One region of the Bacillus sp. FSL R7-0646 genome, then DNA from elsewhere that is predicted to be linked to it. Evidence: predicted binding sites of a transcription regulator. Region 1 holds the regulator's gene; each other region holds the start of a gene.

What was found. Region 1 encodes Rex, which represses fermentation and respiration genes when NADH is low (regulators of the CRP and FNR family bind a similar motif). Its sites were predicted from a motif close to TTGTGAAATATTTCACAA; they were not measured.
Region 2: the regulator Rex is predicted to act here: its motif matches at 1,898-1,915, upstream of yumC (ferredoxin--NADP reductase 2).
Region 3: the regulator Rex is predicted to act here: its motif matches at 5,499-5,516, upstream of MKY62_RS10290 (nitric-oxide reductase large subunit).
Region 4: the regulator Rex is predicted to act here: its motif matches at 4,879-4,896, upstream of adhE (bifunctional acetaldehyde-CoA/alcohol dehydrogenase).

The regions. Positions count from the first base shown of each region.
Region 1 covers NZ_CP150217.1:620,779-628,452, forward strand. The annotation lists gene MKY62_RS03110 (ABC-F family ATP-binding cassette domain-containing protein) at 1-1,251, opposite strand, end outside; gene moaC (cyclic pyranopterin monophosphate synthase MoaC) at 1,398-1,904, shown strand; gene MKY62_RS03120 (redox-sensing transcriptional repressor Rex) at 1,908-2,555, shown strand; gene MKY62_RS03125 (twin-arginine translocase TatA/TatE family subunit) at 2,598-2,777, shown strand; gene tatC (twin-arginine translocase subunit TatC) at 2,784-3,560, shown strand; gene MKY62_RS03135 (YdiK family protein) at 3,606-3,797, opposite strand; gene MKY62_RS03140 (CPBP family intramembrane glutamic endopeptidase) at 3,797-4,531, opposite strand; gene groES (co-chaperone GroES) at 4,757-5,041, shown strand; gene groL (chaperonin GroEL) at 5,086-6,720, shown strand; gene MKY62_RS03155 (hypothetical protein) at 7,608-7,674, opposite strand, start outside.
Region 2 covers NZ_CP150217.1:3,232,919-3,240,592, forward strand. The annotation lists gene MKY62_RS16850 (YuiB family protein) at 1-74, opposite strand, end outside; gene MKY62_RS16855 (YuiA family protein) at 149-277, opposite strand; gene MKY62_RS16860 (NAD(P)/FAD-dependent oxidoreductase) at 586-1,803, opposite strand; gene yumC (ferredoxin--NADP reductase 2) at 2,142-3,140, shown strand; gene MKY62_RS16870 (hypothetical protein) at 3,175-3,375, opposite strand; gene MKY62_RS16875 (cold-shock protein) at 3,518-3,742, shown strand; gene MKY62_RS16880 (GNAT family N-acetyltransferase) at 3,837-4,316, opposite strand; gene MKY62_RS16885 (iron-sulfur cluster assembly accessory protein) at 4,412-4,777, opposite strand; gene dapF (diaminopimelate epimerase) at 4,852-5,709, opposite strand; gene MKY62_RS16895 (NupC/NupG family nucleoside CNT transporter) at 5,835-7,052, opposite strand; gene MKY62_RS16900 (YuzB family protein) at 7,209-7,445, opposite strand.
Region 3 covers NZ_CP150217.1:1,993,328-2,001,001, forward strand. The annotation lists gene MKY62_RS10255 (TIGR04053 family radical SAM/SPASM domain-containing protein) at 1-704, opposite strand, end outside; gene MKY62_RS10260 (hypothetical protein) at 819-1,286, opposite strand; gene MKY62_RS10265 (YwiC-like family protein) at 1,436-2,158, shown strand; gene MKY62_RS10270 (Crp/Fnr family transcriptional regulator) at 2,204-2,917, opposite strand; gene MKY62_RS10275 (nitrate/nitrite transporter) at 3,063-4,247, opposite strand; gene MKY62_RS10280 (DUF2164 domain-containing protein) at 4,469-4,708, shown strand; gene MKY62_RS10285 (Crp/Fnr family transcriptional regulator) at 4,752-5,420, shown strand; gene MKY62_RS10290 (nitric-oxide reductase large subunit) at 5,577-7,674, shown strand, end outside.
Region 4 covers NZ_CP150217.1:4,130,331-4,138,004, reverse strand. The annotation lists gene ahpF (alkyl hydroperoxide reductase subunit F) at 1-1,160, opposite strand, end outside; gene ahpC (alkyl hydroperoxide reductase subunit C) at 1,174-1,737, opposite strand; gene adhE (bifunctional acetaldehyde-CoA/alcohol dehydrogenase) at 2,202-4,805, opposite strand; gene gnd (decarboxylating NADP(+)-dependent phosphogluconate dehydrogenase) at 5,079-6,482, opposite strand; gene MKY62_RS21305 (GntP family permease) at 6,512-7,674, opposite strand, start outside.

The sequences.
Region 1 (7,674 bases):
CGGATAATCGTCCCAAAGCTCGTCAAGCACGCGTTTTGACGACGTCAATTCAGCCTGTTCCTGGTCGTAGTATCCGATTGAGACGTGAGAGCCCGTCGCGATTGTTCCCGACACCGGCTGCAGCTTTTGGATCAATGCTTTCAAAAGGGTCGACTTGCCGATTCCGTTCGGCCCGACTAGTGCAACGCTTTCCCCGCGGGTAATGCGAAAATCCAGTGAACGGAGAAGCGGGGGCTGGTCCTGATAGCTTACCGTCAGGTCTTCCACTCGCAGTACATCGTTTCCGCTTTGCCTTGTAATTTCAAAGCGGAATGACGCCGACTTTTCATCTCCAAGCGGTTTGTCCATGATCTCCATCCGTTCAAGCTGCTTTCGTCTGCTCTGCGCCCGTTTCGTCGTCGAAGCCCTTGCCAAGTTCCGATCGACGAAATCCTGCAGCTTGGCGATTTCGTCCTGCTGCTTTTCGTAAAGCTTTGTTTCCCTTTCCAGCTGCTCGGCTTTTAATTGGAGATAAGAGCTGTAGTTCCCGATATATTTTTTGCTTTGGGACCTGGTAATCTCGTAAACTTGGGTAACCACTTTGTCAAGAAAGTACCTGTCATGGGAAACGATTAAAATCGCTCCGCTGTAGCTTTGCAAATATTGTTCGAGCCATGTCAGGGTGTCGATATCCAAGTGGTTTGTCGGTTCGTCCAAAATGAGGAGGTCGGGTTTTGTCAAAAGCATTTTTCCGAGGGCAAGTCTTGTTTTTTGGCCTCCGCTTAAATCCTGAACGCGGACGGAGTCGTCAAATCCCGCAAAGCCGAGCCCGTGCATGACGGATCTGACCTCTGCCTCATATTGGTAGCCGCCTTTGTCCTTGAACTCCTGCTGAAGCCTGTCATATGTCTTCATTAATGATTCAAGCTTGTCCGGTCCGGCTTGCGCCATCTTTTCCTCGATCGCGCGCATTTCTTTTTCCATTTTTTTAAGAAAATCAAATACCGACAGCAATTCCTCTTTAAGCGTCAGCTTGGAATCGAGGCCGGAATGCTGGTCAAGGTAGCCCATCGTCAAATCTTTAGGTTTGATGATGTCCCCCTTTTCGTATGAGAGCTTTCCTGCGATAATCTTTAGAAGAGTCGATTTTCCGGCGCCGTTGCGTCCGACGACCGCAATCCGGTCCCGAGACCTGACTTCGAGTTTTATATTCGTTAAAATCGTATCGGCTCCAAACGATTTTGAAAGCTGATTTACTTGTAAAATCATCATGATCTTTCACCTCTTGTCTGCTATTTTAAGTGTAGCCTATCACCGCGCAGTCAGCAAACAATTAAGTGAAGTCTGGAAGATTTTAGCCAAAGAAAAAGACAGATTGAAAAAAATAGTGTATGATCATTATAAGGAGAGTTAAGAACATGAATGAGTTTACACATTTTAATGAACAAGGCAGAGCCAAGATGGTTGATATAAGCGAAAAGGAAGCTTCAGTGCGCACAGCTGCGGCTGTTTCAAGCGTGTCCATGAATCGAGAAGTACATGAAAAAATCAAAAACCGCGAAATCGGAAAAGGCGATGTTTTGGCGGTGGCGCAAGTGGCCGGAATCATGGCTGCAAAACAGACATCCGCCATCATCCCGATGTGTCATCCGATCGCTCTGAAAGGAGTCGACATCGCCTTTTGCTGGGAGAAGAAAGAGCAGAAGAGCATCCTGCATATACAATCTAACGTCAAGACCAAAGGGAGCACAGGTGTGGAAATGGAAGCGTTAACGTCGGCCTCCGTATGTGCGCTGACCGTTTATGACATGTGCAAAGCGGCGGATAAGGGAATGGTGATAGGACCGACCTTTCTTCTCGAAAAGACAGGCGGGAAAAACGGTGACTATAAAAGGGAAAAAGCTGATGTAGACATGGAGGATTAGTTTATGAACATGGATCATTCAAAAATTCCGCAAGCGACAGCGAAACGGCTGCCATTATATTATCGTTTTTTAAAAAACCTTCATGCATCCGGGAAACAGCGTGTATCTTCCGCTGAGCTGAGCGATGCCGTCAAAGTCGATTCCGCGACCATCCGAAGGGATTTCTCGTACTTCGGCGCGCTCGGGAAAAAAGGATACGGCTACAATGTCAATTATTTGCTGTCCTTTTTCAGAAAGACGCTTGATCAGGATGAAACGACGAACGTAACGCTTATTGGCGTGGGGAATTTGGGGACAGCCTTTCTCCATTACAATTTTATCAAAAACAATAATACAAAAATCGCCATGGCGTTTGACATCAATGAAGAAAAAATCGGAACCGAGGTCGGCGGCGTTCCCGTCTATGACCTGAATAAGCTTGAAGAGCATATGACGGATGATGATATCCCGGTCGCCATTTTGACGGTTCCAGCTCAAGCCGCACAGTCGATTACAGACAGGCTGGTGGCGCTTGGCATTAAAGGCATTCTTAATTTCACGCCGGCTCGCTTGAATGTGCCGGAACACATTCGCATTCATCATATAGATTTGGCAGTGGAACTTCAGTCGCTGGTGTATTTTCTGAAACATTATTCAATGCAGGAAAAGTAAAACGGAAAACGAAAAATAAATAAAGGAAAGGGGGCAGGCTTTATGCCAACAATCGGTCCTGGAAGCTTTATTTTAATTGTCGTGGTGGCGCTTTTGATATTCGGCCCGAAAAAACTTCCCGAGCTGGGAAGAGCGGCGGGAAACACGCTGCGGGAGTTTAAAAATGCGACAAAAGGTTTGGCTGACGACGATTCCGATAATAAAAAGAAAGAAGATCAGTAGGATAGGATGACATTTATGAAGGGAAAAGAAATGTCGCTGTTAGAACATATCACAGAACTGCGCAGACGGCTTGTGATCACTTTTTTCTTTTTTGTTTTGTTTGTTGCGGCAGGCTTTTTTTTGGCGAAGCCGCTCATAATCTACCTGCAGCAGACGGATGAAGCGAAGCTGCTGACTCTCAATGCGTTCAAGCTGACCGATCCTTTATTTGTGTACGTGCAGTTCGCGTTCATCATCGGCGCTGTCTTGACTTCGCCGCTTGTTCTATACCAGCTGTGGGCTTTCATCAGCCCGGGGCTGTATGAAAAAGAACGAAAAGTGACGCTCAGCTATATTCCAATATCGATCATTCTTTTTTTAGGCGGCATTGCCTTTTCTTACTTTATTTTATTTCCGTTTGTCGTGGACTTTATGACGAGAGTCTCAGATGATCTGAATGTCAACCAGGTCATCGGAATACACGAATATTTTCAGTTTCTGCTTCAGTTGACGCTTCCTTTTGGATTGTTGTTTCAGATGCCTGTGGTCATCATGTTTATCACAAGGCTCGGTCTCGTGACGCCGATGTTTTTGGCGAAAATCCGAAAATATGCATATTTTGTGTTGTTCGTCATTGCGGCGCTCATTACACCGCCTGAGTTATTGTCGCATTTAATGGTCTCCGTGCCATTGCTCATTCTTTATGAAATCAGTATCGTGATTTCAAGAATATCCTACAGGCAGGCGCAAAAAACAATGATTCAAGAGGAAAATCAATCGTTTTTGAACGACCATACAAAATAAGAGCCATTCTTTTTTCAGAATGGCTCTTTTCTTTCAAATAAAAGGCTATTGATCTTTTCGCTTCATCCTGCCGGCCAGGGCGAACATTTTAAAGGAGATGCTGATATTATAGGCTGCGAAAAGCATCAGCAGGATCGTATAAAAAGACCACATGCTTCCGGGCGAGGTTGCCGCGAGATACGTAAACAGCACACCCGTTAATAAATAAATCACTCCCCAGAATTTAGGGCTTCTCATCATAGAAATCCTCCAATAATCATTTGCATTTTCTCGACGTTTTTCAAATATTCTTCAATAGGCTCCCGGAATGTCTGCAGCAAGACGACGAGCGTATTCATGGCGACATGGGCGAAAATCGGGACGATAATCCGGTTGGTCCTGACATATAAAAAGGCGAATGTGAATCCCATTGCCGTATAAATGAGCAGATGGCTGAAATCCAAATGGACGACCGAGAAGAGCACCGAACTGAACAGAGCGGCAACGAAAAAATTCGTTTTCTCATAGATCGCACCGAAAATGATCTTTCTGAAAATGATTTCTTCAAGAATCGGACCGAATACAGAAGAGACAAACACCATCAGCGGCAATGCGGTGATGATTTTCATAATCCGCTGCGTATTTTCGGATTCCGGGTTGACCCCGAACAAGTTCATTTCGATCGAAGCGGCAATTGACTGCGCAAACAAAGCGAGAAAAACGCCGGCTACCGCCCATCCGATTGACGCTGCAACCGATGCTTTTGGACGATTGCGAAGCGTCGTCTTCGGCACCGTCCGCAAAATCAGCAGCACGATGACGAGACAGAGGGTAAACGCGATGACAGACCAGACGCCCGTCAATGTAAGCTGAGCTTCAGCCTTGGGCTGTCCTCTGCCCACTCCCAAAAAGTAGAGAAGAGGCAAGCCGACAACCGCCGACAATTGCATGAGAACGTATGCCAATATAATAAACCAGTATTGTTTTCTCAAGCTTTATGTACTCCTTTTCTAAAAATCTAAATCAGACTATGTTTATTGTAACACACTCTTTTTAAATTATAGGATGATAAGGATATGCGGAGAAATGTAAGCGCAAAAAAATTTGACCTTTTCACTTGAAATTGCCTGGGAGATTCTTTATTATAAGAATTGTGTTAGCACTCACCGAGTGCGAGTGCTAAAATTACATATGAAAATATTGAGGAGGTTGTTTCATTGTTAAAGCCATTAGGTGATCGCGTTGTCATTGAGCTCGTTGAGTCTGAAGAAAAAACTGCTAGCGGAATCGTACTTCCTGACTCCGCAAAAGAAAAACCACAAGAGGGTAAAGTGGTTGCAGCCGGTTCAGGCCGTGTGTTAGAGAGCGGAGAGCGCGTTGCATTAGAAGTTAAAACAGGCGACCGCATCATCTTCTCAAAATATGCAGGTACCGAAGTGAAATATGAAGGTACTGACTACTTAATCTTGCGTGAAAGCGACATTTTAGCTGTTATCGGCTAAGTCATAAATAAAAACGAGACAATTATATAGGAGGTTCGAATAACATGGCAAAAGATATTAAGTTTAGCGAAGAAGCCCGCCGTTCAATGCTGCGCGGTGTAGATGCATTGGCGGATGCTGTAAAGGTAACTTTGGGACCTAAAGGACGCAACGTCGTTCTTGAGAAAAAATTCGGTTCTCCATTAATCACAAACGACGGTGTAACCATCGCGAAAGAAATCGAGCTTGAAGACGCGTTCGAAAACATGGGCGCAAAGCTTGTTGCTGAAGTTGCGAGCAAAACAAACGATGTTGCCGGTGACGGTACAACAACAGCGACAGTTCTAGCTCAGGCGATGATTCGCGAAGGTCTTAAAAACGTAACTGCCGGCGCTAACCCTGTAGGCGTGCGCAAAGGTATCGAGCAGGCTGTGGCTGTAGCTGTTGAAAGCCTGAAAGAAATCTCTAAACCAATCGAAGGCAAAGAATCAATCGCACAAGTTGCTTCAATCTCCGCTGCAGACGAAGAAGTCGGAAGCCTGATCGCTGAAGCAATGGAGCGCGTCGGCAACGACGGTGTTATCACGATCGAAGAATCCAAAGGATTCACAACAGAGCTTGAAGTGGTTGAAGGTATGCAGTTCGACCGCGGATATGCGTCTCCTTACATGGTGACGGATTCCGATAAGATGGAAGCGGTTCTTGAGAATCCGTACATCTTAGTAACAGACAAAAAAATCACAAACATTCAAGAAATCCTGCCGGTGCTTGAGCAAGTCGTGCAACAAGGCAAACCGTTGCTTCTGATTGCTGAAGACGTTGAAGGTGAAGCTCTTGCAACATTGGTTGTCAACAAGCTTCGCGGAACATTCAACGCAGTGGCTGTTAAAGCGCCTGGATTCGGCGACCGCCGCAAAGCGATGCTCGAAGACATCTCTATCCTGACAGGCGCCGAAGTGATCACAGAAGATTTAGGTCTTGACCTTAAATCAACTCAAATCAATCAATTGGGACGCGCTTCTAAAGTTGTTGTTACAAAAGAAAACACAACAATTGTTGAAGGTGCGGGAGATACAGAGCAAATCGCGGCACGCGTCAACCAAATCCGCGCTCAAGTTGAAGAAACAACTTCTGAGTTCGATAAAGAAAAATTACAAGAACGCCTTGCTAAGCTTGCAGGCGGCGTAGCTGTCATCAAAGTCGGAGCTGCGACTGAAACAGAATTGAAAGAACGCAAGCTTCGCATCGAAGACGCCCTGAACTCTACTCGCGCTGCGGTAGAAGAAGGAATCGTATCCGGCGGTGGTACAGCTCTTGTCAATGTTTACAATAAAGTAGCTGCCCTTGAAGCTGAAGGCGACGAACTGACTGGTATCAACATCGTTCTTCGCGCTCTTGAAGAACCAATCCGTCAAATCGCGCACAACGCGGGTCTTGAAGGATCTGTCATCGTTGAGCGCCTGAAAAATGAAGAAATCGGCGTCGGCTACAACGCTGCAACAGGCGAATGGGTGAACATGATCGACAAAGGTATCGTTGACCCTACAAAAGTAACACGCTCAGCTCTGCAAAACGCAGCATCTGTAGCGGCTATGTTCCTGACAACTGAAGCAGTTGTTGCCGACAAACCGGAAGAAAACAAAGGCGGCGCAGGAATGCCTGACATGGGCGGCATGGGCGGAATGGGCGGCATGATGTAAGCCCAGCGTCCAAACGTTGATATATCAAGGAAAAGAGGCTCTTTTTAGAGCCTCTTTTTTTAAAAAATCACATAAAAATCACATTTTTTCGGTTTTAAAACTTGTGATACCTTGTAGGAAACATTTCATTTTATTAAATGTTTCTTTCTTCATCTTGTTTGTTATGTGAGTATAAATTTCAATTGTGGCTCTCATATCAGTATGGCCAACTCTCTTCATAATCTCCCCCAGAGTGTTTCATTATTTGACCTAACTCATGGCAGAAGTCTTTCCAGTGCTGCTCCTTGTTTTTAAGAGACTATCGAAAAAAACCACATTACTTAAACAAAACTTAAAGATCCCACACTTGTTAGGCATGTACCTAATTTGAATGTCTAATCTATCAGCAATAACTTTCATATCGACTTGGGAAGGTTCTGCTATGTTTATTTATATATATATGTATTGAACTTCTTCTTCTAATTTTGAAAGGTAGTACATTAAAATCCCCCTGTATAATGAAAACTGATGCTCTCTTTTTGGTGATTTGAAAACCCGATTAAACGGGTTTAAAAGTTTATTTTTTCAAAACTTGAAGCGTTATTGAAGTAACGAAAAGGAGCAGGCATAATGCCTGCTCCTCTATCTTGAAACTAACGAGATTCATTTGAGGATTTAAGGTAACTGATGAACAATGGTGAAATGACAATTACTGTTACAATTAATAATAGTCTGCTAGATATTAAATTTACAAATGTAGTGTTAATAATATATAGGGCTAAAACCATTAAATAAAAAGCCACGTAAACATAAGCATACACTTTTTTGCTGAATGGTTCTTTCATGTAAATGAAAAGAAATAACCCTGCCATTAAAACTAAGAAAGTCATATTTTCCCTCTTTCATTTTTATTGTGGAAAAACCCCAGTTGGAACAGCTGCATATCCGAGTCCAGTAAAACGTATTCTAACACCA
Region 2 (7,674 bases), 1.6 Mb from region 1:
AGCAGAAAACCGATGCCGAAAAACAGGACGAAAAATAAGACAACTGAAATGATGACAACTGGTAAACTAATCAAAGCCTCCACCCCCAATTCACCTCTTTTAGTGTACATTGGGGAAGGAACTTGAGTCAATCATTGGAAAGCTGTGATCAACGGTCTTTTCCTGTTCCCTTGCAGTTGCTGCACGTTTCCGAACCGCCGAGCAGAAGCTGAAAATAGCCTTTTCCTGAACAGAATGTACAGGTAGATTCAAGTCGATGGGTTGACGTTGTCTTCATCGGATACACACCTTTTTCTTAATTTTCTGATAATATATCATGAACGTTGTCAATAATAAAGTCAGAAAATATAACAGATCATTTGATGTAAGCGCTTAAAAGCGAAGCTTTCTTTCTTTTTCTTTCGTTTTTGAAGTTTTTAGCCTGAAATAAAAAGCCTGCAGAGGAAGCTGCAGGCTTCAGCGTGTCGACAAACCCTCGTTGTCAGACCTGCTAAGTCGGTGCTCATGAATAGAGGAAGGATCGGCGGCTAACCGCCCAGGCATCCTGCCTGAACGCCGCCGTCATCACCTTCTGTGAAAGTCTGATCAGAAAAATTTAAACTTGCCTTTTTTCAGAACAAGTCCCGGCCCGCCGATCATGAAAAGCGAGCGGTTGTCGATGATTTTTTTCATCATGGACGCCGTCGTTCCCGTCATCTTTCTGCCGAATGCGACGCCGATTGCATCGTGTTCGCCGAGAGAAGCGACAGAGCCTTTGTTATCAAATGAGAACGTTTCCGTTTCTTTGCCGTGAATCAGTGCGGCCAGATTGTTTGCGCACGTTTCGCCTTGCTGCATGGAAATCTGCGCAGTCGGCGGATAAGGCCTTTCGGTTTCTTCATTTATGATTAAAGAGCAGTCTCCGATAACAAATATATCATCATGGCCTTCAACGCGCAGGTCAGGTTTAACCTTCACACGGCCGCGCATGTTTTCAAAGCCGGATTCCTCAATGATCGGGTTGCCGCGGACGCCTGCGGCCCATACGACAGTGCCTGCTTTGATTTCTTCGGTCTGATCGTCTTTTCCGACGATGATTCCGTCAGGCGTGCATTCTTTCACGGCCGTGCCGATTTTGAATTCAACGCCTTTTCCTTCGAGGTAGTTGACCGCATAATCGACAAGCTCCGGTTCAAAGCCCGGGAGAACAGACGGCGCGGCTTCCACGCAAATTAAACGAACCTGCTGGCGGTCGATATCGTATTCGCGGCACAGCTCAGGAATGCGGTTGGCCATTTCACCTAAAAATTCAATGCCTGTAAAACCAGCTCCCCCGACAACGATCGTCAGGCGTTCCGGGCGCTTCTCGGCTTCTGTGTTATACGTCGCGAACTGATATTCAATGTGCTCGCGAAGCTGGCGGGACGAATTGATGTTTGAAATAGAGAAAGCATGCTCTTTCAATCCCGAAATTCCGAAAGTTTCAGGGACGGAGCCGAGCGCCACGACAAGATAGTCGTAACTAAGCTCTCCTGTTTCAAGGACGACTTTCTTTCCTTCTTTATCAATTTTCTTTACCGTATCCTGAACGAAATTGACACGGGATGTATTGATGACGTCTTTAATCTGATAGCGGCATCTGTCATGATGAAGCGTACCTGCGCTCGCCTCGTGCATCCAGGTCGTCTCATAATGGTAATTGTGCTTGTTGACAAGCGTAATATCCGCTTCATTGATGCCGATTTTTTTAACAAGTCTCGTAACGGTCATTAATCCACCATAACCTGCACCTAATACTACTACTTTTGGCTTATTCAACGGAATCACATCCACCTTTTCTGTATTTTACTGCTAAGCCGGATTAAAAATAGCCTTTGGGTTATCTTCTGCCGGCTTCCGGCTTTTTATGAAAAAAAGTTTGTGAAACCCTTCACTTTAGTTTGCCGAACAACGGAATGTTTTTCGGCTGTGCGACGAAAAATATTCACGAATCGTTAACAATTTGTTCACAACTACATCATAGCCGCTTGCAATTGCTTTTTCAAGGTTAAATATGCTCTGACGGTATTATTTTCCGCGCCTAAAAAAACAAACGCGCTCGTATTTATTTTATGTGATATGATATAATTAAGAACAATTTTCATTTAGGGGGCATTATTTTCATGCGTGAAGACACAAAAGTATATGACATCACAATTATCGGGGGCGGCCCTGTCGGCTTGTTTACCGCATTTTACGGCGGAATGCGGCAAGCGAGCGTCAAAATTATTGAAAGCCTGCCGCAGCTCGGCGGTCAGCTGTCCGCTTTGTATCCCGAAAAATACATATACGATGTAGCCGGGTTCCCTAAAATCCGCGCTCAGGAGCTGGTCGACAATTTAAAAGAGCAAATGGCGAAATTCGATCAGACCGTTTGTTTGGAACAAGCCGTCGAAAGCGTTGAAAAACAAGCAGACGGTATTTTCAAACTCGTCACCAACAAAGAAATCCACTATTCTAAAACGGTGATTATTACAGCCGGAAACGGAGCATTCCAGCCGAGAAAGCTCGAGCTTGAATCTGCGGCACAATTCGAGAATGCAAACCTTCATTACTTTATAGATGATCTGAATCAATTTGCGGGCAAGCGCGTTGCGGTATTGGGCGGCGGCGACTCCGCCGTCGACTGGGCGCTCATGCTGGAACCGATCGCAAAAGAGGTGTCAATTATTCATCGCCGCGATAAATTCCGCGCACACGAGCACAGCGTCGAAAACTTGCGCAATTCTAAAGTCAATGTATTGACACCGTTTGTTCCGACCGAGCTGATCGGCAGCGAGCGAATCGAACAGATCGTCATCGAGGAAGTGAAAGGCGAGAGAAAAGAAATCATCGATGTCGACGATGTGATCGTCAACTTCGGTTTTGTTTCATCTCTCGGACCAATCAAAAACTGGGGGCTTGAAATCGAGAAAAATTCGATCGTCGTCAAGTCCACAATGGAAACGAACATCGAGGGATTCTATGCAGCCGGCGATATCTGCACATATGAAGGGAAAGTCAAGCTGATTGCGAGCGGATTTGGTGAAGCGCCGACCGCTGTCAACAATGCAAAAGCTTATATGGATCCTAAAGCGCGTGTGCAGCCGCTGCACTCTACAAGCATGTTTGAAAACAAATAAAAATGAAAAGGAGCCTGACACCGGCTCCTTTTCATTATATGATATTCAAATATGAGAAGACCGTTCCCAATATCAGCACAATTGTTAAGATGCCGACGACTCCCGCCGCAGTCAAGACAATCCGGTCCGTAATTTTCTGTGATTTTGGAAGCGGTTTTTCGCATCCGCATGCCTCGCAGACTTTTGAATCGTACGGCGTAAGCCCGCCGCAGCTTCTGCAGTTGATTTTTTCCATGGTTGAACCCCTTTTCTTTACTGGGCTTGGACACTAAATAAACCTGTCCAGTATAGAATAACAAATTGACGAATAGAATGTCTTAAGATTCACAAAATATTCTTAAATGAACTCCAAAAAACCCTTGTTAGGAAGTGACGATATGTCTTACTACAACAATCGCAATCAAGAGCCTCTGCCAAAGGAAGATATCAGTACGTGGGAATGTACGGCTGAGGACTGCAACGGATGGATGAGAAAAAATTTCACGAGCAGCGACCGCCCTTTATGCCCTCTGTGCAACAAGGAAATGATAAGCGGAAGCCGCTATATCACCTCTATCACCAACAACACGAGCAATCTGAATCGCATCTTTAACCAGAAATAAACACGGTTGTGTTCCGGAAGCCCATTGCAAAAACCTTGCTCAACACTTTGAGCGGGGTGGCTGCATTGCTCCTCTTCGCGAAGAAGCAGAAAAACTATGCTAAATCTTTCACCAATAGAATCTCATCCCGAATCGGAATGCCGTTATCAGCGACAAAGGGAATTTCCGGCTTTACTTTTCTTGCTTTGTCAACTGCGTTTACATACAACTCGGCCAAAGTATAGCCCCTCTTTTGATAAAACATAAGCGCCCGCATATTATCGTTCGTCGTGATCAGTTTAATCGATTTACACTGTTTTCGCTTTGAAACACGCTCCACTTCTTGTAAAAGGAGTGAGCCGATCCCTTTGTTTTCGACAACACTGTCCAAAGAGACGACTTCACATTCGTTTCCAGCGATGAAGTACGTAATCAAGCCTTTAATGTCGCTTTTTTCATCTGTTACAGCGAATCCTTCCAATTCATCGCAGCGGAATGTTCCGTGTGAATTGACCATTTCCGGACTTCCCCAATGTGTATGAAAAAACGCGGTAACGTCCGCTTTTGACAAGGCGTGCGTTGATACGAGTTTCATTTCTTTTTCCCCCAGACCATAATAAAACGCCTTTTCATCACGATGAAGCATCGAGATGAAAGGCGTTTTTTTCATTGCATATCGTTGACCTTATGTCAGCACTCTTCAGGCTTCCCCGCATTCGCTGCGGTTCTGAATGATGATCCGCAGCCGCATGAAGCGATGGCGTTTGGATTATCGATGGTGAAGCCTCCGCCCATCATCGATTGTTTAAAATCAATGACCGTACCGTTCATGATATCCAGACTTTCTTGGTCTACAAGCACTGTGATTCCATGCTGGACGAATTCATTGTCGTCTTCGTTTTTTTCATGTTCAAAACCCATGCCGTATGACAGGCCGCTGCATCCGCCGCCTTTTACTCCGATTCTCAAAAATGCGTTCTCCTCTTCATGCTCTTTCATCATATCCTTGATATGAAGAGCAGCCGCTTCCGTAACCGTGACCGTTTTTTCGCTCATGAGATTACACCTCCTAAAAGCTCATGTGTACCTTTATTATAAAGTCGCACGTCCGATTTCTCAAACAGACCGACTTATGATATAAAAAACTCGCCTTCACATACCGTTTCAGCGGGTCCCGTCATCATGACGCGTCCGTCGTTTTTCCAATTAATGATCAAATCGCCGCCGGCGAGATGGACGGTAATGTCCGTGTCCCGTTTGGAATAGCCGTTGAGCACCGAACTCACTGTGGCTGCGCAGGCGCCTGTTCCGCAAGCCTGGGTAATTCCTGATCCCCTTTCCCAAACGCGGAAATGGAGTTCATTTTCGTTTTCAACTTCAACAAATTCTACATTAACCCCTTCCGGAAACCTTTCATCTTTTTCAATGAGCGGTCCCATCGTCGTCAGCGGGGCTTTTTCAATATCGTCTAAATAAAAGACGATGTGGGGATTGCCCATGGATACAGCGGTACCCTTCATTTCACGGCCGCCGAATATCATCTTTTCATTGATCGTCTCTGAACCCTGTTCACCCCGCATCGGCATATCTGATTTGAGAAGTCGCGGTTCGCCCATATCGACCGTAGCCGATACAACTTTTCCTTCATCCACCTCAACCTGAGCCTTTACCAAGCCTGAAAGGGTTTCAATTAAAAAGGACGTTTCCTCTACCAGTTTATGTTCATACGCGTATTTTGCAACGCAGCGCAAACCGTTTCCGCAGTTTTTGCCTTCAGATCCGTCGCTGTTGAAAATCCGCATTTTAACCGGCGCTCGATCTGAAGGACAGATCAGAATCATTCCGTCTGAACCGATTCCGGTGTAAACGGAAGACACTTTGACGGCCAAATCCGACAACAGCTCCTCAGGGAGATGTTCTTCAAACTGATTGACGTATATATAGCTGTTTCCTAAGCCGTGCATTTTAGTAAAACGAAAAGAATTCATAGCCGCCTCCACATTTTTTTCTTTCTTCTAGTATAAAAGCTGAAAGGGATGGATACAATATGGCTATCCCCCGTTTTTCATACATAAAAGCTCCCTGCATTCATTTGCAGGGAGCTTTTATCATGTTATCCGATAAACATTCCGGCGATCGCCGCGCTTAAAAGGTTGGCCAATGTTCCGGCCGCAACGGCTTTCAAGCCGAGACGGGCGATATCGGAACGGCGGTTCGGCGCCATTCCTCCAAGTCCTCCAAGCAAAATCGCCACAGAAGACAAGTTTGCGAAACCGCACAGCGCAAAGCTGATAATCGAAGCTGTTTTGACGGAAAGCTGATCAAACATCGGAGCAAAATTGGAATAAGCGACAAATTCGTTCAGAACGAGCTTTTGACCGATAAAGCTTCCGGCCTGGACCGCTTCATCCCATGGCACGCCGATGACAAAGGCGAGCGGGGCAAATACATAGCCGAGAATATATTCGAGTGAAAGGTCTTTAAAGCCGAACCATCCGCCGACTCCTCCAAGAATTCCGTTTAAAACGGCAATCAAAGCAACAAAAGCAAGCAGCATCGCGCCGACATTCAACGCAAGAGAGAGACCCGTTGATGCCCCTTTTGCCGCGGCATCGATGACATTTGCTGCGTCTTCGTCTTCAGCCATTTGAATATCTTTTTCTTCAATTTTCGGTTTTTCCGTTTCGGGAATGAGCATTTTTGCCATAATCAAGCCCGCAGGTGCGGCCATAAAGCTCGCTGCAAGCAAATATTCGAGAGGAACCCCGAGAAGGGCGTAACCGAACAAAACAGAACCGGCCACTGAAGCGAGTCCGCCTGTCATAACGGCAAACAGCTCTGACTTTGTTAAGTTTGCGATAAACGGCTTAATTACAAGCGGCGCCTCAGTTTGCCCGACAAAGATATTGGCAGCTGCAGAAAGAGATTCCGTTTTGCTTGTTCCGAGCAGTTTTGCCAATCCGCCGCCGATGAAGCGGATGATCACTTGCATGATTCTTAAATGGTAAAGAACTGCAATCAGAGATGAAAAGAAGATGATAACAGGAAGAACGCTTAAAGCAAAGGCAGCACTGTCGCCTACTTGTAAGAGAGGCCCGAAGAGAAAGCTGATGCCTTCATTCGCATAATTGACGAGATGCTGAACGGCTTTTGTAAACCAAAGAAACGCTTCCCTCCCCGTTTCCCATTTGAGAACGATGAATCCGAACAGGAGCTGGATCGCCAAACCGATTAAAATCGTTCTTATGTTAATTTTGCTCTTATGCTCGGAAAGCAGGAAAGCAATCGCGAAAATCGCCAGAATACCAAGAAGTCCCCATAAAATGTTCATGACCACACCTCTTATTATTATTTAAACTTTTATTAAGATATCAATTAATGATTGGCCTGTCCACAAAAATTTTCACGAATTTTTTCTCTTTTTATGTAAACCCTTTCAATTAAAGGCTTTGCATGAAAAAACGAGATCACCAAGATGACCCCGTTTTTAAATGAGTTCATTTTCATCAATGAACTTGTATATATTTTCGACCAATTCAGCCGGATTATTCGCTGTCACCATTTCTCCGTTTACAAGAGCATACATCGTCTGCATGCATTGTCCGCAGTAACTCAGGCAGCCGTATTCAACGACATCCAAATTCGGATCTTTCTCCAATATTTCCTTTGCCTCCTGAGAACCTTGGGCAAGATTGCTGACGCAAAACTCAACGATTGGAAACACTTTATTTCACCTCACATCGCCTTTTTATCGTACCCTAAATGCGTTTCATTAGTCAAAGTTTAAGGCTGGAGAATAAAGCTTTTGTAACATATTAATACTTTAAAGAGTTTTACTAATTATCGATTCTAGGCGTTAGTGTAGGTTATTTTCCCGAGAAATATTGTGATTTTACATCAAATTAGATATAATTCTAGAGGGTATTTACATAGTTTTTTATTTTTGCAGTGTA
Region 3 (7,674 bases), 1.4 Mb from region 1:
ATGACGACCCGCCGGTAGTGCTGGGCTGCTGTCGTTTTGATGTCAAAAGGCGCTTCTTTTGCCAAACGGCTGAGCCAGAGAAAGACTTTTTCATGGTCCACCGGGGAAATCATATCTTCCCGCTTCGCGCGGCCTGTCGGGACGAGAAAAAACACACTCCATAGTACGCAGTTCAATTCTTTGATCAGCTTTGCCATTTCATCCAGGTAATCGATGTTATAGGAGGATATGACGGTATTAATCTGCAGAGGCAGCTGACATTCATGAATGTAGCGAATGGCCTTCATAGTCAGGTCAAAAGACCCGTCCGTTCCCCGAAAATGATCATGAATCTCCCGGGTCGGGCCGTCCAAGCTGAACGCCCATCGGGATAACCCGATTTCTTTTGCTGATTGAATCGCTTCTCTTGTAACATTCGGCGTGGCACTCGGGGTCATGGAGACGCGAACCCCTTTTTGGACGGCATATTCAATAATGGCGAATACGTCGTCTCTCATTAAAGGATCGCCTCCTGTAAGCACGAGGAGGGGATTGTCCATCGCATGAATTTGATCGATTAAATCTTTTCCCTCTTTCAGGGATAGCTCCCGAGGATCGCGTTTATTTTGAGCCGATGCCCGGCAATGAAGGCACTTGAGCTCGCAAGCCCTTGTCAGCTCCCAAATGACGATAAACGGAGACTTGTCGAAATCGCAAAGTATCATCTTTCATCTGTCCTTTCGTTTGCATTCATGTGTATCGTAGCGGAAATGCAGGAGAAAAAAAGTTAAGTAGATCACATTTGGAAAAAAGAAGAGAAAGAAGGGGAGAGGCCCTTCTCACACGTCGTCTTCTGCGGAGGAGTTGAGGTAGCGCAAAAAAAGCTGGTATGAAAAAAATAAATTCTGCTGGAGCAACATGAGAAAGTTCGTCTGTAATTGGCGGTTATAAGTCATCATTTTTTTGAAATTATGAAACGGTATTTCAAGTACGGCGGTTTCAGAGGCAGTATTGACTGAAATAAACGGAGATAAGAAAGGTTCGCCTTTTTGATCAATAGGAAAAACATCGCCTTTTTCCCACTCGGCGATCGTCCGTGATTCTTCCGGAAGCCTTCTGTCGGAAAAATGCACTTCTCCTTTTAAAACAAAATAGACGGATTGCGAATGAAGGAACGATCGCGAATGCTGAGACGGTTGGATATCTATCACCTTACCGTTCTTCAGCAGCTTTTTGATGATCGGAAGGGGTACTCCGAAAAACATAGGAAGATTTTTCAGAAACAATAAGTAGTCAAACCGGTCCATGGTATATCCTCCTTCTCTATATTGGCTTTTAGTATAAAGCGCCGGGCTGCAGGGCGCAGTGATTTAATTCACACGACTGTATGCAAAATGTCACTGTGTAAAAAGAACGAAACTTTTATAATGTAATAGAAAAGAAGGGAGGATGTGTGATGAAAGTGTTCATACCGAAGCAGCACGGCGCCTGGGCGATGCTTGTCATCCCGTTTATTCTCGGCATGTTCGCCGGAGGCGCAGATGTAAAGCATATTCCGCTGTTCTGCGGATGGCTGTTTCTATATCTTGCGGCATCTCCGGCTATGATGATGGTGAAGAAGAAAAATATCGTTTACTATCAAAAATGGGTTCTCATCTACGGCATTCCGGCCGTCGTTTTCCTGCTTATTTCGGTCCTGCTGGAGCCGCAGCTTGTGTATCTCGGTCTGCCGCTGTTTCCGCTCTTTCTCATCAATCTTTATTATGCGAAAAGAAACAACGACAGGGCGCTTTTAAATGATATAGCTGCAATCCTTGTTTTCAGCACGGGCGGGCTTGCGAGCTTCTGGATGGGAGCGGGGAAGCTTGATGGTGAGGCATCGTTTGTTTTTATCCAGTCCGCTTTGTTTTTCACAGGGAGCGCTTTTTATGTCAAGTCGATGATACGTGAAAAGAAAAACAATCGATTCAAGCTTTATTCATGGGGCTACCATGTTTTCCTGCCGTTCGTCTCGCTGGCCGCAGGGGCAGGATGGGCGGTGATCGGCGTAGTGCCGAGCAGTCTTAGAGCGTGGTTTTTCCACGGGAGGAAACTGTCGATTAAGATAATCGGAATCTCTGAGCTGGTGAATGCCTGTATCTTTATGGCCGTGTTGATCGTTTTTCTGCTGCAAACGTAAAAAACAAGGACACTGTGCTTCATGTCCTTGTTTGTTTTCGCTTTTTCAGTCGATATTGCAGATTTCGAGCGGGCAGTTTTCACAGTCGATTTCGCGTTTTAAATAATTGATCTGGTGGATGACGATTTTTCCCGAGTCCTCAATTGAAATGACACCGTTCTTCCGGAGGTCGCTCAGCATGCGGTTGATGCTTTCTCTTGCAGCAGCACAAAATTTCGCCAGATCCTGGTTCGTCAGGACAATATTGATGAGAATCCCGTCGCTTCTTGTGATGCCGTAGCTGTTTGCGAGACGGATCAAGGTGGAGTAGAGCGCGCCTTTTTTACCATTCAGCAAAAGGTCGCGGATCTTCGATTGAATCTTTCGCAAATGCGTGCTCATCCATTTCATAAACTCAAACGTCAGCGCACCGTTTTGAATGAGTTCTTTTTCAAGCTTATCTTTATTGATGACCAACACTTCGCCATCAGAGAGGATCTTTGCGCTCAGCATATATTTCGCATCTTCTGTAAAAAGCGTAAGCTCCCCGACAATATCATTTTTTTTGCACATTCTAAGCGTCAGTTCTTTGCCATCGGACGTCAATTTGCCGATCTGGACAAGTCCTGACTGAATAAGATACAGTTCCTCTGCATCCATCCCTTCTTGAAAAAGGAATGTGTCCTGCCTGATTTTTCGTCGCGTACTGATCGATTCCAGCAAGTGATGCAGATCGTCTGAGAGCAAATCTGTGTCTGATTTTCTAACAGAAATGTTCATTGAGCGTCACCCCTTTTGCAGTTCTTATTTTAACGTTAAATAAGGCAGAGTGACCTTTTAAATATAAACAATATTGTGAACATATGAATATAGTCCCGAAAAAGAGCCTGGGCATATCGGCTCAATCTCTTTTTGCAGGAAGGGCTTATAAATGGTTGGCCTTCGTTTTGGACGATGTTTTGTTCACTTCCTGAAAATACATCCAGACCACGATCACAAAGCTTGCAAGAGCCGCTTCTGACAGCGCCATGAATCCGATCGCATAATGGCCGGTTGCCTGAAAAACGCTTGACAGGATGAGAGGCGGGAAAAATCCTCCCAAGCCGCCCATCGCTGATACGATCCCATTAACGATGCCGGCCTGATTTGAAAAATAAAGCGGCACGAGCTTAAAGATGATCCCGTTTCCGAGTCCGGCGCACACGGCAACGGTTAATACCCCAAACCCGTACAGTCCGAGGCTCGGCGAAAAGGCCAATAAAATCCCTGACAAGGTGCAGCCGGCAAATACATACATCAACAGCTTCAGCGGGTTGAATTTGTCTGCCAGCCAGCCGCCGACAGGCCTCAGAAAAGTGGCGACAGCGATAAATCCGGCGGTTCTCAGCCCTGAATCGACGGGATCAAGCCCGAAGTGATTAACAAGAAAGTTCGGAAGATAAATCGTAAACGCGACGAAAGATCCGAATGTAATGAAGTAAAACAAGCTTAAAAACCATAATGTCTGATTTCGGTAGACTGCCTTCATTTGCTCTGTTACAGATACCGTAACTTTTGTTTCTTTTCGATCTCCAAGGATAAAGTTCAATAAAGCGAATACGGCGACTAACACGATGTACATCCGCACCGTATTTTCCCACCCGGCGGTTTTTGCGACAACAGGAGCGGCAAACGTAGTAATCGCTGTACCGACGTTCCCAGCGCCGTAGATCCCATTGACAAACCCGTGCTTTTCTTTAGGGTAGTATTTCGGCAGTGATGTGACCCCGATGGAAAAGACCGCTCCGCCGATGCCGAGGAAGAAGCCGCCAAGGATCAAGTCGAACAGCGAATCGGCTGTGCTGATCCAAAAAACCGGGAACAGAAGCAGCAAAAAGCTGATCATGAATGTAATTCTTGCTCCAAATCTGTTCGTGTAGTAGCCCAGCGGAATCCTGAGAAGCGACCCGAGTATGACCGGAATGGCCGTAACAAGGGAGACCTCGCTGTCTGTCAGGGCGATGTCCTGCTTAATGTGGGGCATTAAAGAGGAAATCAATACCCAAACCATAAATCCTGCGACTAAACTAAATGACTGCAGCGGTAATTGTATTTTTTGACGATTTGCCATTGCGGTTTTGCTCCTTTCAAAGGGAAAAATGAATAAATCAATCAGCATGTTTATCTTACAAAAAGTCTTTTTAAAACATTGTGAATTACGTCACACGGTCATTCGCTTGTTTCGTGTTTAATATCGGTAAGTGACGGAGAGTAAACGGATGTAAAAAAATAAATTGTTCATTTGCGGACTTTATCGTTTATCATGGAAATAAAAAAAGGAGTGCCGCTTTTATGTTTATAAAGCTTACCCAAGAAGAAAAACAAGCGATCATCGATGAAATCAAACGCTTTTATGTTGAAGAAAGAGGAGAAGAGGTCGGAGACATTGCGGCGATTCAAATGTTCGAATTCGTAAAGGAAAAGCTCGGACCTTACTTTTACAATCAGGCCTTGAAGGACAGCCGCAGAGTGGTGGAAGAGAAGGCAGCGGCGATTGAAGAAGAGCTCTTTGCACTGGAGCGCCGTCTGTGACAAACCGCTCTCCTTTAGCAAAACCGAAGGGATTGAAAGACCAATGGAGTTTCTGAAGCAATTTATGATTTTCAGCGGGTTGAATGATGAAGAGTTCAAGCAAATCGAGCAGATCGCGGCCAAGCGCACCTATCAGCCGAGAATGTTTGTTTTTATGGAGGGGGAAGAGAGGGAAGCGGTATTTTTCATCAAATCCGGTCTTGTTAAAGCCTTTAAAATCGATGAAGACGGCAATGAACAAGTGATTTCGATTCTGCAAAACGGGGATATGTTTCCCCATGTCGGCTTTTTTGACCTCTCCCCATACCCGGCAACGGCAGAAGCCGTTCAAGAAACCGAATTGATCGTAATCCGCATCGCCGATTTTAATGAACTTTTGATGAAATTTCCGGAAATGACGATAAAAGTGATGCAAATCATGGGGAAAAAGATTCTCGATTTGCAAGAGCGGATCCAGGGTTTTATCTCAAAAGACGTCCAGCACCGCTTGACACATGTATTAATGAAGCTTGCTGCTGAACATGGCATTCCTCAAGAAAAAGGGGTCTACATCAGCCTGCCCATTACCAATCAGGATTTTGCGAACATGGTCGGAACGTCAAGGGAAACGATTAACCGCACATTAAATGAATTGAAAAAGAAAAATCTGCTGACAGCTGACAGGAGCGGAATTTTCATTCATGATACAGACTGGCTGAACGGCTGCAATTAAGGCATGAGTTTTAGGCTTTCCATTGAACGGCAGATGGAAAGCCTGTTTTTTATTTTGTTCACAAATACGCCATGATTTAAGTGATCTGGTTCACAACTGGTGTTTTGCATATCCAGTATCTTAGGACATGCAAAATCAAAAAAGGAGTGAACCGCAATGGAAGTACAAAGAAAGACGGTGCCCGTTAAAAAAGCATCAAAAAACGGTTTTCTGAAATCCATTCTCGTCTTTACTTTAATCGTAAGTTTTTCGGTGCTGCTTTTGGGAGGCTATTGGATCTTCAAAGGACTTGCACCAAGACCTGTTGAAGTGTCCGGGCCAAACGGAGAGGTGCTCATGACAAAATCGTCTATTTCAGGCGGTCAGGCCGTATTTCAAAAATACGCGCTGATGGACTATGGAACGATTTTGGGGCACGGATCTTATATGGGGCCTGATTACACGGCCGAAGCCCTGAAAATCTATACGGAAGGGATGCAGGATTTTAAGGCGGAGGCACAATACGGCAAGCGCTTTAAACAACTTTCAGATGAAAAGCAGTCCACCATCCGGAATCACGTCATCCGCGAAATGAGAAAAAACCGTTATGATCGCCCATCAGATACATTGAAGCTGACAGACGCGCAGGTCTACGGCTTGCATCAAGTGCGCGATCATTACCGCAAAGTCTTTACAAAAGGAGACGGCTGGGGGCTTGAGCCCGGTTTAATTAAAGAAAGCCACATGCCTGAACGCAACAGGGCGTGGGTCGACAGCGAAGACCAAATCACGCAGGTCTCCGATTTTATCTTTTGGACGGCATGGCTTTCCAGTACATTAAGGCCGGGCGACGACATTACGTACACGAACAACTGGCCGTATGATGAAGATGCGGGCAACACGATGTCATTCGCCGCCGTTTGGTGGAGCGGCGCAAGCGTTACCATCCTCATTTTATTTGTCGGCATTATTTTATTCGTGTTTTACCGTTACAAGCTTGGAATGAAAGAGGCTTACCAGGAAGGGGCGTTTCCGGTATTTGATCTGGATAAACAGCCGCTCACCGCTTCACAGGTTAAAACCGGAAAATATTTCGCCGTTGTGTCGCTGCTGTTTTTTGTTCAGGCGATGTTCGGGGCTTTGCTCGCCCACTATTATATTGAACCGGACAGCTTTTTTGGGATTGATTGGATCAGGGAGCTGTTGCCCTTCAGCATATCTAAGGGATTTCACCTTCAGCTGGCGATCTTCTGGATTGCAACTTCATGGCTCGGGATGGGTATTTATGCGGCGCCGCTTGTCGGAGGCCGCGAGCCGAAAAGACAGGGGCTGCTTGTCGACATTCTGTTTTGGGCGCTGATCGTCCTTGTCGGCGGAAGCATGGTCGGCGAATGGCTCGGAGCGAAAGGCTTTTTAGGAAACAACTGGTTCTTATTCGGCCATCAAGGAATGGAATATATTGAACTCGGCCGCTTTTGGCAGGTCATTCTTGCGCTCGGCATGCTGATTTGGCTGTTTATCGTCTTCAGAGGCATTAAGAGCGGCCTCAAGCGGGAGCCTGATAAAGGCGGTTTGATTCATCTGCTGTTTTATTCTTCGATCGCCATTCCGCTGTTTTACGGTGCTGCCTTTTTCTTTAATCCCGGCACTAATATTACAATGTCGGATTTTTGGCGGTGGTGGATCATCCATCTTTGGGTGGAAGGGATTTTTGAAGTCTTTGCCGTCGTGGTCATCGGCTTTTTGCTCGTGCAAATGAACCTGGTGACGAAAAAGTCGACTGTCAGAACGCTCTATTTTCAATTGACGATCCTGCTGGGGAGCGGTGTCATCGGGATCGGACACCATTACTATTACAACGGGTCTTCCGAAGTCTGGATCGGCCTCGGTTCCGTCTTCTCATGCCTGGAAGTCATCCCGCTTACCCTGCTTGTATTGGAAGCTTACGAACAATACAAGATGATGAAAGACGGCGGACATCACTTCCCGTATAAAGCAACGTTCTGGTTCCTGATTTCAACGGCGATCTGGAATCTGGTCGGCGCCGGGGTATTGGGCTTTTTGATCAACTTGCCTGCCGTCAGCTATTTTGAGCACGGGCAGTTCTTGACACCCGCCCACGGACACGGGGCGATGATGGGTGTGTACGGCATGTTTGCCATTGCCGTCTGGCTGTATACGCTCCGCAATATCGCCAAAAAAGAAGCATGGAATGATAAATGGCTGAAAATAGCCTGCTGGTCGCTGAACATCGGCCTGTTCGGAATGGTGTTTA
Region 4 (7,674 bases), 690 kb from region 1:
ACTTTGTCTGCTTTCAGCTCCGGCGCAAACTCAAGAACAGTCACATGGTTGACGATGCCTGCAAGGTCAATCGCCGCTTCGATGCCGGAGTTGCCGCCGCCGATGACGGCGACGTCTTTGCCTTCAAACAATGGTCCGTCACAGTGAGGGCAGTATGCGACACCTTTGTTTTTGAACTCTTGTTCGCCGGGTACGCCGATATTGCGCCAGCGTGCGCCAGTTGAAAGAATGACGGTTTTGCTCTTCAGAACAGCGCCGTTTTCGAGTTCTAGATGGAAAAGGTCTTTTTTCTCGAGGCCTTTTGCTCGTTGCAGGTTCATGACGTCGATATCATAATCCTTCACGTGTTCTTCAAGGCTTGCCGCAAGCTTAGGCCCTTCGGTGCGCTTCACGCTGATGAAGTTCTCGATGCTCATCGTGTCAAGGACTTGGCCGCCGAAGCGTTCGGCAACGATTCCCGTACGGATGCCTTTGCGCGCCGCATAGATTGCTGCGCTGGCGCCGGCAGGCCCGCCTCCGACAACGAGTACATCGAACGGTTCTTTATCAGAAAGCTCAGACGCATCTGTGCCGCTGCCCATCTTCGCAAGAATTTCTTCAAGCGTCATTCGGCCGCTTCCAAAGGATTCGCCGTTCAAGTATACGGTCGGCACAGCCATAATGTTTTTGCTTTCGACTTCTGACTTGTATGCCGCACCGTCGATCATTGTGTGAGAGATGTTCGGGTTGAGCACGCTCATCATGTTCAATGCCTGCACAACATCCGGGCAGTTGTGGCATGTGAGGCTGATATAAGATTCGAAGCGGTACTCGCCGCTGATGTTCTTGATTTGATCGATGATTTTTTGATCGACTTTCGGCGGTCTGCCGCTTACTTGCAAGAGTGCCAGCACCAAAGATGTGAATTCGTGACCGAGCGGAACCCCGGCGAATGTCACGCCTGTATCTTCTTCGGCACGATTGACGCTGAAGCTTGGCGTTCTGTCGAGCTGCGCCTTTTCAACAGTGATTTTTGATGACATGGAAGCCAGCTCTTCTACAAGAGCCAGCATATCCTTAGAGACACTGTCATCGCCTGCACTGACTTTAAGGACGATGTCATTTTCAATCATCTGCATGTATTGGTTTAATTGTGCTTTGATATTTGCTTCAAGTACCAATTGAATGCACTCCTTAGATTTTGCCTACTAGGTCAAGGCTTGGTGTCAGTGTTTCAGAACCTTCTTCCCATTTAGCCGGGCAAACTTCGCCTGGGTTTTGGCGTACGTATTGAGCCGCTTTTACTTTGTTGATCAGGATGCTCGCATCACGGCCGATACCGCCTGCGTTGATTTCAACAGCTTGGATGACGCCGTCCGGATCGATGATGAATGTTCCGCGGTCAGCAAGACCTTCTTCTTCGTTCAGCACTTCAAAATTGCGGGAGATCGTTTGAGATGGGTCGCCGATCATCGCGTAAGTGATTTTGCCGATTTTCTCAGAGCTGTCATGCCATCCTTTATGTACGAAGTGAGTATCTGTAGAAACAGAGTATACTTCGACACCTAGTTCTTTTAGAGCTTCGTAGTGGTTTTGAAGGTCTTCAAGCTCAGTCGGGCAAACAAATGAGAAATCCGCTGGATAGAAGCAGAAAATGCTCCATTGGCCTTTCAGATCTTCGTGTGTAACATCGATAAACTCACCGTTTTTGTAAGCTTTTGCTGCGAATGGTTGTACTTCTTTTCCGATTAGAGACATAATATCGTCCTCCTGAATGTAGTTTAAGAGAAATAAAATTGTAAACTTTATTTCTCTATAATTATTATAATTATATACAAATTATCAAATAATAAATATTTTTTGTCAAGGGGAAAGACCTTTATTTTTTTGTTAAGTATTTCAGCTAAAGAAAAGAGTTGGAGTTTCATTTTCATATAGTATGATTGGCACAAATGATAGAGAAGTGAGAATAAAGAGGCCTAATTGAAAATAAAGAAAAGCCGTCGGAATGACGGCTTCAGCGTGTCGACAAATCCTCGCATTCGTTGTCAGGCCTGCGCGTCGGTGCTCACGAATTCCAACATTCGCTGCGCTCCGATGCTCGGCCTTCCTAGACTGCAAGGGTTTTCAATCACGCTGAAAGGATGACAAAATCCCAAAACTAAAAGTCGTTTTGGGATTTTGTCAACAAACTAAAGCCGTCGGAATGACGGCTTTTTTGGCTAAACTCCTTTATACGCGGAACGGTAAATCTCAGCCAGCTCTGAAACGAGCGGCAGCTTAGGATTGGCTGTCGTGCACTGATCTTCAAAGGCGCGCTCGGCCATGAGATCTACTTTGCTTTCGAATGCGGCGGCATCCACGCCGTTTTGTTTAATGCTCATCGGAATTTTAAGCTCTTTGGCAAGCGAGATGATCTCCTGGATGAGGCTTTCAACACCTTCTGCAGTTGTTTTTGCAGGCAGGCCGAGCGTTCTGGCAATCTCCGCGTAGCGCTGGTCGGCTATGAAGTGGCTGTATTTAGGAAATGCCGTGAACTTTTTCGGCTTCGCTGCATTATAGCGGATCACGTGCGGCAGAAGGATGGCGTTTGCCCGTCCATGAGCGATCTGAAACTCGGCGCCAAGCTTATGGGCTAAGCTGTGGTTGATGCCGAGGAAGGCATTGGAAAATGCCATTCCGGCAATCGTTGATGCATTATGCACTTTTTCGCGGGCCAGCTCGTCGCTGCCGTTTTTGTATGCTCTTGGCAGATATTCGAAGATCAGCTGGATGGCCTTCATGGCCAAGCCGTCAGTATAGTCGTTGGCCATGCACGATACGTATGATTCAATTGCGTGTGTCAATACGTCCATTCCTGTGTCGGCCGTGATATGTTTCGGCACGGTCATGACAAATTGCGGGTCAATGATCGCGACATCCGGTGTTAATTCATAATCGGCCAGCGGGTACTTTGTATTCGTTTCTTTGTCTGTAATGACAGAGAATGAAGTGACTTCAGAACCTGTGCCTGATGTCGTCGGGATTGCGACGAATTTTGCTTTTCCTCCCAGTTTCGGGTATTTGACGATGCGCTTGCGGATGTCCAGAAATTTTTGCTTTAAGCCAAAGAATTCAGCATCAGGGTGCTCGTAGAACATCCACATTCCTTTTGCGGCATCCATTGCCGAACCTCCGCCGAGGGCGATGATGACATCCGGCTGGAATTTGGCCATCATGTCGACGCCGTTCATCACCGTTTCGATTGAAGGATCAGGCTCGACATCAGAAAAAATTTCGCAATGAACGTAATCCGGGCGCCTTCTTAAGTAGTGAAGGGCGCGGTCTACATATCCGAGTTTCACCATTCCCGGATCAGTCACAATAAACGCTTTTGAGATGTCAGGCATTTTCGCTAAATATTGGGTTGCGTGTTTTTCAAAATAGATTTTTGGAGGCACTTTAAACCACTGCATATTGACATTCCTTTTCGCCACTTTTTTCGTGTTGATTAAATGAACGGCCCCTACGTTTGACGAGACGGAGTTCCCGCCATATGTGCCGCAGCCGAGCGTTAAAGAAGGCATATAGGCGTTGTAAATGTCGCCGATCGCTCCTTGTGACGACGGTGCATTGACAATGATCCGGCCGGCCTTCATCCTTAAGCCGAATTCTTTAACGGCTTCTTGATCGTTCGTATGAATCACCGCCGAGTGGCCGGTTCCCCCGAACGCCAGCATCTCTTCGGCGCGTTTTAATCCTTCTTCAAGCCCGCTGACTTTGTAGCACGCTAAAACAGGGCTCAGTTTTTCTCTGGACAGCGGGTCATCCGGACCTACACCTTCTAATTCGGCGATGAGGATTTTTGTATCTTGCGGCACTTTGATACCGGCCATTTCAGCAATTTTGAATGCCGGCATGCCGACGATATCAGCGTTTACCGCGCAAGTATTTTCATTGATGACCAATTTTTCGACCTTTGATTTTTCGGTTTTATTTAAGAAATAGCAGTTGTTTCTTGTCATTTCGGCTTTGACGTCTGAGTAGATGCCTTTGTCTATGATGACGGCCTGCTCTGATGCGCAAATCATGCCGTTGTCAAATGTTTTGGATAAGATCAGATCATTGACGGCTTGCTTCAGGTTGGCAGACTTCTCGATGTAGCACGGAACGTTTCCAGGTCCGACGCCAAGGGCCGGTTTTCCGGAGCTGTAAGCGGATTTCACCATGCCTGCGCCTCCTGTTGCGAGGATCAGGGAAACGTTCGGGTGGGTCATTAGGGCTTGCGTTGCATCCAGAGAAGGCGTCTCGATCCATTGGATGCAGTTGTCGGGTGCTCCTGCTTTGACGGCTGCGTCCCGAAGGATTCTCGCCGCTTCGCGGCTGCATTTTTGGGCGGATGGATGGAAAGCAAACACGATTGGATTTCTTGTTTTAATTGATATCAGGGACTTGAACATGGTGGTGGAAGTAGGGTTGGTCACCGGCGTCACGCCGGCGATGACACCGACAGGCTCCGCGATTTCAATGACTCCGTCGTGTTCGTTTTCATTGATGATGCCCACTGTTTTATCGTATTTGATATGATGGTAGACATACTCTGTGGCAAACATGTTTTTAATGATTTTATCTTCATAAACGCCGCGCTTCGTTTCTTCGACGGCAAGTTTGGCGAGAGGCATGTGCTGATCAAGGCCGGCAAGCGCCATCTGTTTGACGATCTCATCAATCTGCTCCTGATCAAAGCTGCGGAATTCTTCCAATGCCTTTAGGCCTTTTTCGACTAGCTGATCAATCATGTTTGAGGCATTTTGCTTTTGTTTCATGTTCTTTTCTTCGATTGCCATTGTAAACCCTCCAGTGAATGAATAGGAATTTGATTACAACAGGATGTCCAGGGATGAATGAAGTCGGTAAAGTTTGTGAAACATTTCACAAGTTAGGTTAAAAATTTTTATCCCTGAAGCGGATATCTGGTTTATTTTGGCATCAATCCTCCTTTTCTGTTGTTGAATTTATCATAGCACGAATTTGAAATATAAGTTTGTGAAATGTTGAACAAAGTATGAAAATCCATTTGAGTGAAATAAGAATGCACCCCGAGATCCGGGGTGCAGTTTTTAATACCAGTCCGTATGAAACACGCCTTCCATATCCGTCCGCTCATACGTGTGAGCGCCGAAATAATCGCGCTGGGCCTGCAGGAGGTTTGCGTTTGAGCGGCCTGTGCGGTAGCCGTCGTAATAGGAAAGGGCAGTGCTTAGGCACGGGAATGAGATGCCTGAGCTGATGCCTTCGCAGACGACCTTCCGCAAGCCGGACTGGTATTCTTTTAGTTTTTCAGCGAAGTCAGGTGCGACCAGCAGGTTGGACAGGTCCGGCTGTTTGTCGAACGCCTCGCTGATGAGATTTAAAAATTGTGCGCGGATGATGCAGCCGCCGCGGAAGATGAGGGCGATGTCCTTTAACGGCAGGTTCCATCCGTTCAGGTCAGATGTCATTTTGTATTGAGCGAAGCCTTGTGCATAGGCGCAGATTTTGCCCATATATAATGCCTGTCTGACGCGGTCGATCCACACGTTTTGATCCAGGCGCCGTTCTTCTGTTGCAGGTCCGGCCAATACTTTTTCCGCAGCTGTCCGTTCGTCTTTTAATGATGACAGGTAACGGGCAAACAGGGATTCCGTGATAATCGATGATGGAATGCCGTTGTCGACGGCCTGCAGGCTCGTCCATTTGCCCGTGCCTTTTTGGCCGGTTTTGTCGAGGATGACGTCGATGAGTGGAGCGCCCGTCTTCTCATCCTTTTTCCGCAGGATCTCCGCCGTGATTTCGATTAAATAGCTGTTCAGCTCTCCTTGATTCCACGTGTCGAAAATGTCAGCGATTTCATCTATCGGCAAAAGAAGCTTTTCTCTTAAAAACGTATATGCTTCGGCGATGAGCTGCATGTCTGCGTATTCGATGCCGTTGTGCACCATTTTGACAAAATGACCCGCGCCTTTCGGACCGATGTAGACACAGCATGGATCTCCATCCACTTGGGCGGCGATTTTTGTGAGAATCGGAGCGGCTTTTTCGTAGACGTCCCGGTCTCCGCCTGGCATAATGGATGGGCCTTTTAAAGCGCCGATTTCGCCGCCGGAAATGCCGATTCCCAAGTAGCCGATTCCTTTCACTTTCAAACTGTCATATCGTCGTTCTGTATCTTCATAGTGGGAGTTGCCGCCGTCCATGATGACGTCCCCTTCTTCAAGCAGAGGGACGAGCGAGTCGATGACAGAATCGACCGGTTTGCCTGCTGTGACCATAAGAAAGATTTTTCGCGGCTTTTCTAAAGACTGTACGAAATCTTCAAGCTCATAGTATGGCTTGACTGTTTGGCCTCCCGTTTTTTGGACGAGTTGATCGGTTAAATCCCTTGTGTAGTTATAGACGGCGACTTGTTCGCCTTTGCTTGCCATGTTCAGGGCGATATTGCTCCCCATGACCCCCAAACCTATGACACCGATTGTATTGCACATGTAGTACCTGCTCCTTCACTAAAACTTTTTTATACAAATAGACTTAACAATAAAGTAAATCCTAATCCGGCCACCGCGATAATTGTTTCAAGCAGTGTCCAGGTGGCGAATGTTTCTTTCATGCTCAGGCCGAAATACTCTTTGAACATCCAGAAGCCCGCGTCGTTGACATGGGAAGCGATTACACTTCCTGCCCCTGTTGCAAGCACAACCAGTGCAAGATTGACATCGCTTTGTCCGAGCATCGGAAGAACGAGTCCGGTCGTGCTTAATGCAGCAACTGTCGCGGAACCTAAAGAGATTCGCAGAATCGCGGCGATGACCCAGGCGAGCAAGATCGGCGACATGGCCGTTCCTTTGAATAATTCAGCTACATAGTCGCCTACTCCGCCGTTGATCAAGACTTGTTTGAATGCGCCGCCGCCCCCGATGATCAAGAGCATCATTCCGATTTGAGTAATGGCGGTTGAACAGGAATCCATCACTTGTTTGATCGGGATCTTTCTGGCGATACCCATCGTATAAATCGCGAACAACAGGGAGATGACCATCGAAGTCGAGGCATTCCCGATTAAACGAATCGCTGCCAGGAAGCTGTTGTCTGCAAGTCCCATTGTTTCTTGAATGAGAGTAATAATAGTCGAAATCGACATGATAATGACTGGAAGCATAGCTGTGAAGACGCTGATGCCAAAGGCTGGCGTCTCTTCAAGCTTGAACGTTTTCTGTTCACCGAGTGAAGCGATGCTGCCCATTTTCTCAAATGATTGCGGTACGATTTTTTTCGCCAGTTTCGTAAATAAAGGTCCGGCCAAAAGAACGGTTGGAATTGCAACAATGATACCGTAGAGCAGCACTTCCCCGATATTGGCGCCGAGTTCTCCCGCGATAGCCGTCGGTCCCGGATGCGGAGGCAGGAAGCCGTGTGTGACGGATAAGGCCGCCGTCATCGGAATTCCGAGGTATAAAATAGAAATCTTCAATTCTCTTGAAATTGCGAATACAATTGGAATCAATAAAACCAATCCGACTTCGAAGAATAAAGCAACCCCGATGATAAAGGAGGCGATGACGACCGCCCATTGGATGTTTTTCTCCCCGAATTTGTTGACGAGGGTCATCGCAATGCGCTGAGCGCCCCCTGAATCCGCGATCAGCTTGCCCAGCATGGCGCCGAGCCCGAAGATCAATG